2 regions of the Kitasatospora sp. NPDC052868 genome follow, and region 1 is predicted to be linked to the other one. Evidence: riboswitches for the same ligand, from Rfam matches in the RefSeq annotation. Region 1 holds a riboswitch; the other holds the start of a gene.
What was found. Region 1 has a riboswitch for cyclic di-AMP ahead of ACIGZJ_RS26365 (M23 family metallopeptidase). Riboswitches for the same ligand answer to the same signal wherever they lie in the genome.

Region 1 (3,179 bases):
GGCGGGCGGCCGTGACGGTCGGCGCCGGGGGCGGCTCAGGCCAGTTCGGCGAGGAAGGGCAGCAGGGCGTCGGCGGTGGCCTGCGGCTGGTCGGCCATCGGGTAGTGCCCGGCTCCCTCGATCATCACCTTGCGGGCGTGCAGCGCCGCGGCCTGCCGGTCGGCGACCAGCTCCGGCTTGGGGAAGTCGGGGTCCTTGCTGCCCATCACGACCAGCGCCGGGCACTGCACGGCGGCGCTCCAGCCGGTCGGTGCGGAGTCCCCGTGCACATAGCCGCGGGTGGCGGCCTTGCGGCCCGGGGTGCGCATGGCGGCGACCAGTCCGTCGACGTAGGCGTCGAAGTCGGCCGGCTTGGCGCCGGGGTAGGCCATCTTGCGGTGGTAGAGGCCCCAGAACGCGGGCGAGTGCACCAGCAGCGCGCCCATCACGCCGAAGGCGGCGCGCTGCAGGGCGTTCGGCGGCAGGTTCTCGATGAAGGCGTCCAGCAGGACGATCCCGGCGACCCTCCCGGGGGCGTCCCCGGCGACCTTGACCACGCTGGCACCGCTGTACGAGTTGCCGGCCAGGACGGCGCGCTCGATGCCCAGGTGGTCGAGCAGCGCGATGACGTCGGTGGCGATCGCGGCGGGCGAGTAGTCGTCCCAGGCGATCGAGGACTCGCCGAAGCCGCGCAGGTCCATGGTGATCACCCGGCGGCCCGCGGCGGTGAGCAGCGGGCGCAGGTGGCGGTACGCGGTCCGGCTGTCGAGCATCCCCGGCAGGAGGACGACCGGGGCGCCGTCGCCCTGCACGGTGTCGTCGTACGCCAGCCGGCCGCCGGGAACGTCGAGGAACTGCGTGGTGGGGGTGTTGGAGCCGGTCATCGTGGGCCTCCTCGGTCCGCCGTGCGCGTCATCGGCGGTTCTGCCGATAGCCATAAAGCTAAGGCTAATAGCCTTAGCCGTCAAGCTATCGACCGAGGAATCTTTCGGGTGAGCCTCCGTCCCGGGCGGTCCCGGGCGGCTCAGACCCCCTCCACCTTGAACGGGTCGTGCTCGCTGAGCAGCTTCTCCAGTCGGGCCTGGTCCACCCGGGTGACGATCTCGTTGGTCTCCTGCCGGTCCCGGATCACCTTGGCCAGGGTGAACGAGGAGGTGACGGTGTAGAGCAGGCCCAGTCCGAGGAAGGCCCGCGTCCAGGCGTCGACCGGGAGGTAGGCGATCCCGATCGCGAGGGCGACGCCGGACAGGGCGAAGGACAGGACGGCCTGGATGTAGTACGCGGACGTGGTGCGCGACTGCACGGGTGCGTTCATGGCGCCAGGATGGTGGCGCCGGGGCGCGCCGCACATGAGTAGAAGTACTCAACCCGGCGTCCGTTCGTTGACGTCTCATCACGTTCGGTAGTGTCAGTTGTGCTCAAGCCTCACAAATCGCCCATCAGGCCACGTACTGCCCGGGCGGTCTCAGGTCGTCCCATCCGGATGGCTTGGAATCAGGGGCTCCTAGGATTAACGTTTGATAACGCAGCGCGGTCGGCAACGCCGTACCCAGACGGCACCGTGCGCCGTCGCCTAATCCCGACGACCCGCCTCCGGGCAGGTCAGGGAGCCGGGGAACCATGTTCCTTGGGGTGAATCGGCCAGGCCCAGGCCCGGCCGTAGGAGACCTTCCTGCTCCGAACCCGTCAGCTAACCCGGTAGGCGCGAAGGAAGGAAAGGAGCGCGCCTCCGTGGCGTCGACGCACTCTCCGGCACACCTGCCCGGCTCCGGCTCGGGCACCCAACTGCTCGACCACCCCTGGCCGCCCGCCCACGGCGGCGGATACGGCGGCCCGGCCGACGAGCACGCCCCGCAGCCCGCCGACACCAACCGGCACCGGATGCCCCGCCAGACCCGCGGGACCGCGCCGCTGCTCGGCGTCACCGCCGTCGCCGCCACCCTCGGTGCCACCGGCTTCGCCTCCGCCACCCCGGCCGCGGCGCCCGCCATCGAGACCCCGGACGAGGCCCCGGTCGCGCTCTCCGCGGACCCGGGCCTCGCGCTCGCCGCCCGCATCCAGCAGCAGGCCGACAGCCAGCGCACCGCCGCCGACGAGACCGCCCGCCTGCAGGCCGCCAAGGAGGCGGAGGCCAAGCGCGCCGCCCAGCAGGTGGAGGCCAGGCTCGCCGCCGAGGCCGCCGAGAAGGCCAAGCTCGCCGCCGTCAACCTGCCGGTGCGCGACTACAACCTCTCCGCCCACTACGGCCAGAGCGCCTCCTACTGGGCCCACCTGCACACCGGCCTGGACTTCGCCGCCGACACCGGCACCCCGGTGTACGCGGTCGGCCAGGGCACCATCACCTCGGCCGGCTGGTCCGGCTCGTACGGCTACCGGATCGTCGAGACGCTGCCCGACGGCACCGAGATCTGGTACTGCCACCTCTCCTCGATCATCAAGGGCTCCGGCAAGGTCGTCCCCAACCAGCAGATCGGCAAGGTCGGTGCCACCGGCAACGTGACCGGCCCGCACCTGCACCTGGAGGTCCGCCCCGGCGGCGGCGCCCCGGTCGACCCGGAGACCTGGTTCGAGCAGCGCGGCATCACGCCCTGAGGCAGGGCCCCCTACGGTCGAAGGCGCCCCGGTCCACTGCGGACCGGGGCGCCTCGCTGTTCCGGGGGCGGCCGCGCTACTCCTGGGGCAGCCGCGCCAGGTAGGCGTCGATCTCCTCCTGCCCCGGCTCCGGCGCCAGCTCAGGGAACTCCGTCACCAGCAGCTGCGCCAGCCCAGGCACCGTCCACTCGCCCGACAGCTCCAGCGCCACCTCGACCGCGGCCTCCTCGAACGCGCCGAAGTCCCCGGCGAGCTCGTCCGGCATCGGGCGGCCCAGCGCGTTCAGCGCCGCCAGGTTGCGGTAGCTGCGCCGCATCAGGCCCTGCTCCAGCAGCCGCCGGGCGCCGTCGGTGGCCATCCCGACCGTCAGCATCCGGGCCTCGCCCCAGCCCTCCTCGTCCAGCTCGTCCAGCCACCCGGCCTCGGCCAGCGCGGCGTAGGCGGCCGACCGCTCCTGCGGCGCCAGCTCCCGGAACGCCTCCAGCCAGGCCCGCACCGCCGCGTCGTCCGCCACGTCCACCCCGGCGGCGTGCAGCAGCAGCGCGTACAGCCGCGGCCAGGTCACCAGGTCGGCCCGGCGCAGCAGACCGGTCGCCACCTCGCCCTGC
Region 2 (3,179 bases), on a different contig from region 1:
GAGCGGCAGCATCGGCTCCGCGGTGCGGCGCTCCACGGTGACGAAGGCCGCGCCGAGGGCGAGGCCGGCCGCGCCGGTCACCCAGACCCCGGGGGAGAGGCCGCCGCCCGCCGCCGTCAGCGCATAGGTGATCGCGCCGAGGGCGAGCGCGGCGAGTGCGGCGCCGAGCACGTCGAACCGCCCGGTGGCGCTCTCGTCCCGGCTCTCCGGGACGTGCCGGGACGCGACCGCGACCACCAGGACGGCGAGCGGCACGTTCAGCAGGAAGATCCACCGCCAGCCCGGGCCGTCTACCAGCCAGCCGCCGAGGAAGGGCCCGATCGCGGCCGACACCCCGCCGAGGCCGGACCAGAGGCCGACCGCGGCCGAGCGGTCGTCCGGGTGGAAGACGGCCTGAAGCATCGCCAGCGAGCCGGGGGTGAGCAGCGCTCCGCCGACGCCCTGGACGGCCCGGGCCGCGATCAGCACCCCGATGGTGGGCGCGGCGGCGCAGGCCGCGGAGGCGAGCGCGAACCAGACCACGCCGAGCAGGAAGACCCGGCGCCGCCCGTAGCGGTCGCCGAGCGCTCCGCCGAGCAGGATCAGCCCGGCCAGGGTGAGCAGATAGGCGTTGAGGGTCCATTGCAGTGCGGCGAGCGGGGCACCGAGATCGGTGCCGATCCGGGGCAGGGCGACGTTCACCACCGTGCCGTCGAGCATCGCCATGCTGGAGCCGAGCACGGTCGCCAGTAGTACCCAGCGGCCCTGCGCGGTGCCCAGGCGCAGGGTGCCGGCCTCGGAGGTGGCCACGGCCTGATCGTGCGCCCCCGGGGGTCGACGTGACAAGGGTCACCGGCGGTGTGTCGGTGGATGGCTTTCCGTACTTGATCGCATGCGCACCGGTCATGAAATGGACGGAACGTGGTCGAACGATCGCGCACGGTCAATGGATTGTGTGCGCACCGCGTAGCCGATCATTCGGAGCGTCACGGTGCCCCGGGCTTTTGTTGCGGGTTCAAGAGATCGACATTGCTTCACCCGGACGGATGGGTTTTAGTTCAGCGACCGCCCGGCATTAGCCCGGGTGGCCACCGGGTGGAACGCCTAGTCCTGCCGCTGCCCGGTGGTACGAACTGAACTCTGTTCGGCAGGAGCGGGGGACCCAAAGGTAAGTCGCCGGACCGGAATTCACGGTCCGGCTTGGGGTGAAGCCGCATATGCGGCCGGGCAACTCCAGCCCGAACCCGACAGCTCACCTCGCAGGCGTCGGAGAGGAAATACCCCATGCCCGCACAGGCTCGTCGTATCGCCCTGCCCCGCGCCGCCCGCATCGGTATCGCCACTGCCGTCACCGGCGCCGCGTTCGCCCTCCCGCTGGTGACCACCATCAGCGCCCAGGCCCACACCGCCCCTGCCGCCAAGGCCGGGCAGACCAGCACCTGGACCGGCGCCACCAGCGTCGACGCCACCCCGGCCGCGGCTCCGGCCGCCGCCGAGCAGGCCGCCCCGGCTGCGGCTCCGGCCGCCGCCCCGGTCGACCAGAGCTACAAGGTCGTCGGCGGGGACACCCTGTCGAAGATCGCCGCCGCCAAGAACGTCGAGGGCGGCTGGCAGGCGCTCTACGACCACAACCGCTCGGTCATCGGCGGCAACCCGAACCTGATCTTCCCCGGTCAGCAGCTCGCGCTTGCCGCCAAGGCCGCTGCCGCTCCGGCCGCCGCCGAGGCCGCCAAGCCGGCCGCCCCCGCCGCGAAGCCGCAGGCCTCGCAGGACTCGGTCAAGCCGGCCGCGAAGCCCGCCGCCCCGAAGCCGGTCCAGGCTGCCAAGCCGGCCCAGGCCCCGGCCACCAAGCCGGCCGCCCCCGCCGCGAAGCCGGCCGCCCCGGCCGCCACCCCGGCCCCGGCCGCCGTCGCCAGCACCTCGGGCTACGTCTCCCCGGTCGCCAACCCGAAGCTCGGCACCGCCTACGGCGTGGCCGGCTCGATGTGGGCCTCCGGCCACCACACCGGCGCCGACTTCGTCGCCTCCACCGGCACCCCGCTGCGCGCCATCGCGGCCGGCACCGTGGTGAAGGCCGGCAACGGCGGCGCCTACGGCAACGAGGTCGAGATCAAGCTCGCCGACGGCAAGTACGCCCAGTACGCGCACCTGTCCTCGATCGGCGTCTCGGTCGGCCAGACCGTGACCGCCGGCCAGCAGATCGGCCTTTCGGGCGCGACCGGCAACGTGACCGGCCCGCACCTGCACTTCGAGATCCGCACCGGCTCGGAGTACGGCTCCGACATCGACCCGATCGCCTACCTGCGCGCCCACGGCGTCAGCATCTGATCGGTCGTCTCCACCGGCCGGTCGGCTGCGACCGGTCGGCTCTGATCGGCCGCTTTCGAGCGGCCCTCGGACCACCGCTGGACGCGGGGCGAACGACCTCCGGGATGGTCATGTCGGGTGACCGCTCGACCGGGGGATCGCCGCACCACCAGCGGCACCACGGGCGCGGGACACGCCCAGGCCGGCCCGGTTCGCGAACCTCCTTCGCGAGCCGGGCCGGCCGCTGTCGTTTCCGGGTGCGCCTTGTGGTGATCCGTCATATCGGTTTGTGCGTGAGATCTTTCGCCCGTCCATCGGCTAGTTCCGGTGGGCGGGCGCCCTGTTGTGGGCGACGGTGAGCAGCTGGTGTACCTGCAGCCCGAAGTCCTCGGTGTCCCTGGCGGGTTCGGGGAAGACCAGGCGGACGTCGCGGTGGCCGTGCGGGTGGTCCAGGCGGAGCACCAGGCCGTACCGGTCGAGGGCGAGCGGGCGGACGTCGGGGCGCTCGGCGAGCAGGTTCGGGTCGAGCAGCCGGGTCAGGACGGCGAGCGCGTCGGGGTGGTCGTCGGCCAGGTGGGTGAGCAGTCCGGCCTCGTGGCGGGCGAGCGGGTCGGGCCCGGCGAGGGCGAGGTCGGCACCGGTGAGCGCGGTGGTGCCGTACGGGGTGGAGAGCACGGCGTGGGCGACGTCCAGGCGCAGGTGGACGCTGAGGCCGTCGTGGGCGAGGTGGACGAGGTGGAGGCGGCCGGCCAGGGAGACCCGGCCGCGCACGCGGTCGCGGACGGCGACCGGGGCGATGTCGGTGAGGTCCAGGACGACGGCGAGCCCCTCCGTGGCGTGGGCGGCGGCGATGGTGAGCGGCGCGTCGAGCGGGGCGCACATCCGCAGTGCGG

Region 2: it holds a riboswitch for cyclic di-AMP, as region 1 does, so the genes downstream of both, ACIGZJ_RS29760 (peptidoglycan DD-metalloendopeptidase family protein) here and ACIGZJ_RS26365 (M23 family metallopeptidase) in region 1, are expected to answer to the same signal.

Annotation. Positions count from the first base shown of each region.
Region 1 is NZ_JBITZW010000018.1:26,968-30,146, reverse strand. Features, by position in the region: gene ACIGZJ_RS26375 (alpha/beta fold hydrolase) at 36-863, opposite strand; gene ACIGZJ_RS26370 (YiaA/YiaB family inner membrane protein) at 1,004-1,294, opposite strand; cyclic di-AMP (ydaO/yuaA leader) riboswitch at 1,540-1,698, shown strand; gene ACIGZJ_RS26365 (M23 family metallopeptidase) at 1,711-2,571, shown strand; gene ACIGZJ_RS26360 (hypothetical protein) at 2,648-3,179, opposite strand, start outside.
Region 2 is NZ_JBITZW010000024.1:17,814-20,992, forward strand. Features, by position in the region: gene ACIGZJ_RS29755 (MFS transporter) at 1-789, opposite strand, end outside; cyclic di-AMP (ydaO/yuaA leader) riboswitch at 1,101-1,260, shown strand; gene ACIGZJ_RS29760 (peptidoglycan DD-metalloendopeptidase family protein) at 1,264-2,307, shown strand; gene ACIGZJ_RS29765 (DUF2470 domain-containing protein) at 2,605-3,179, opposite strand, start outside.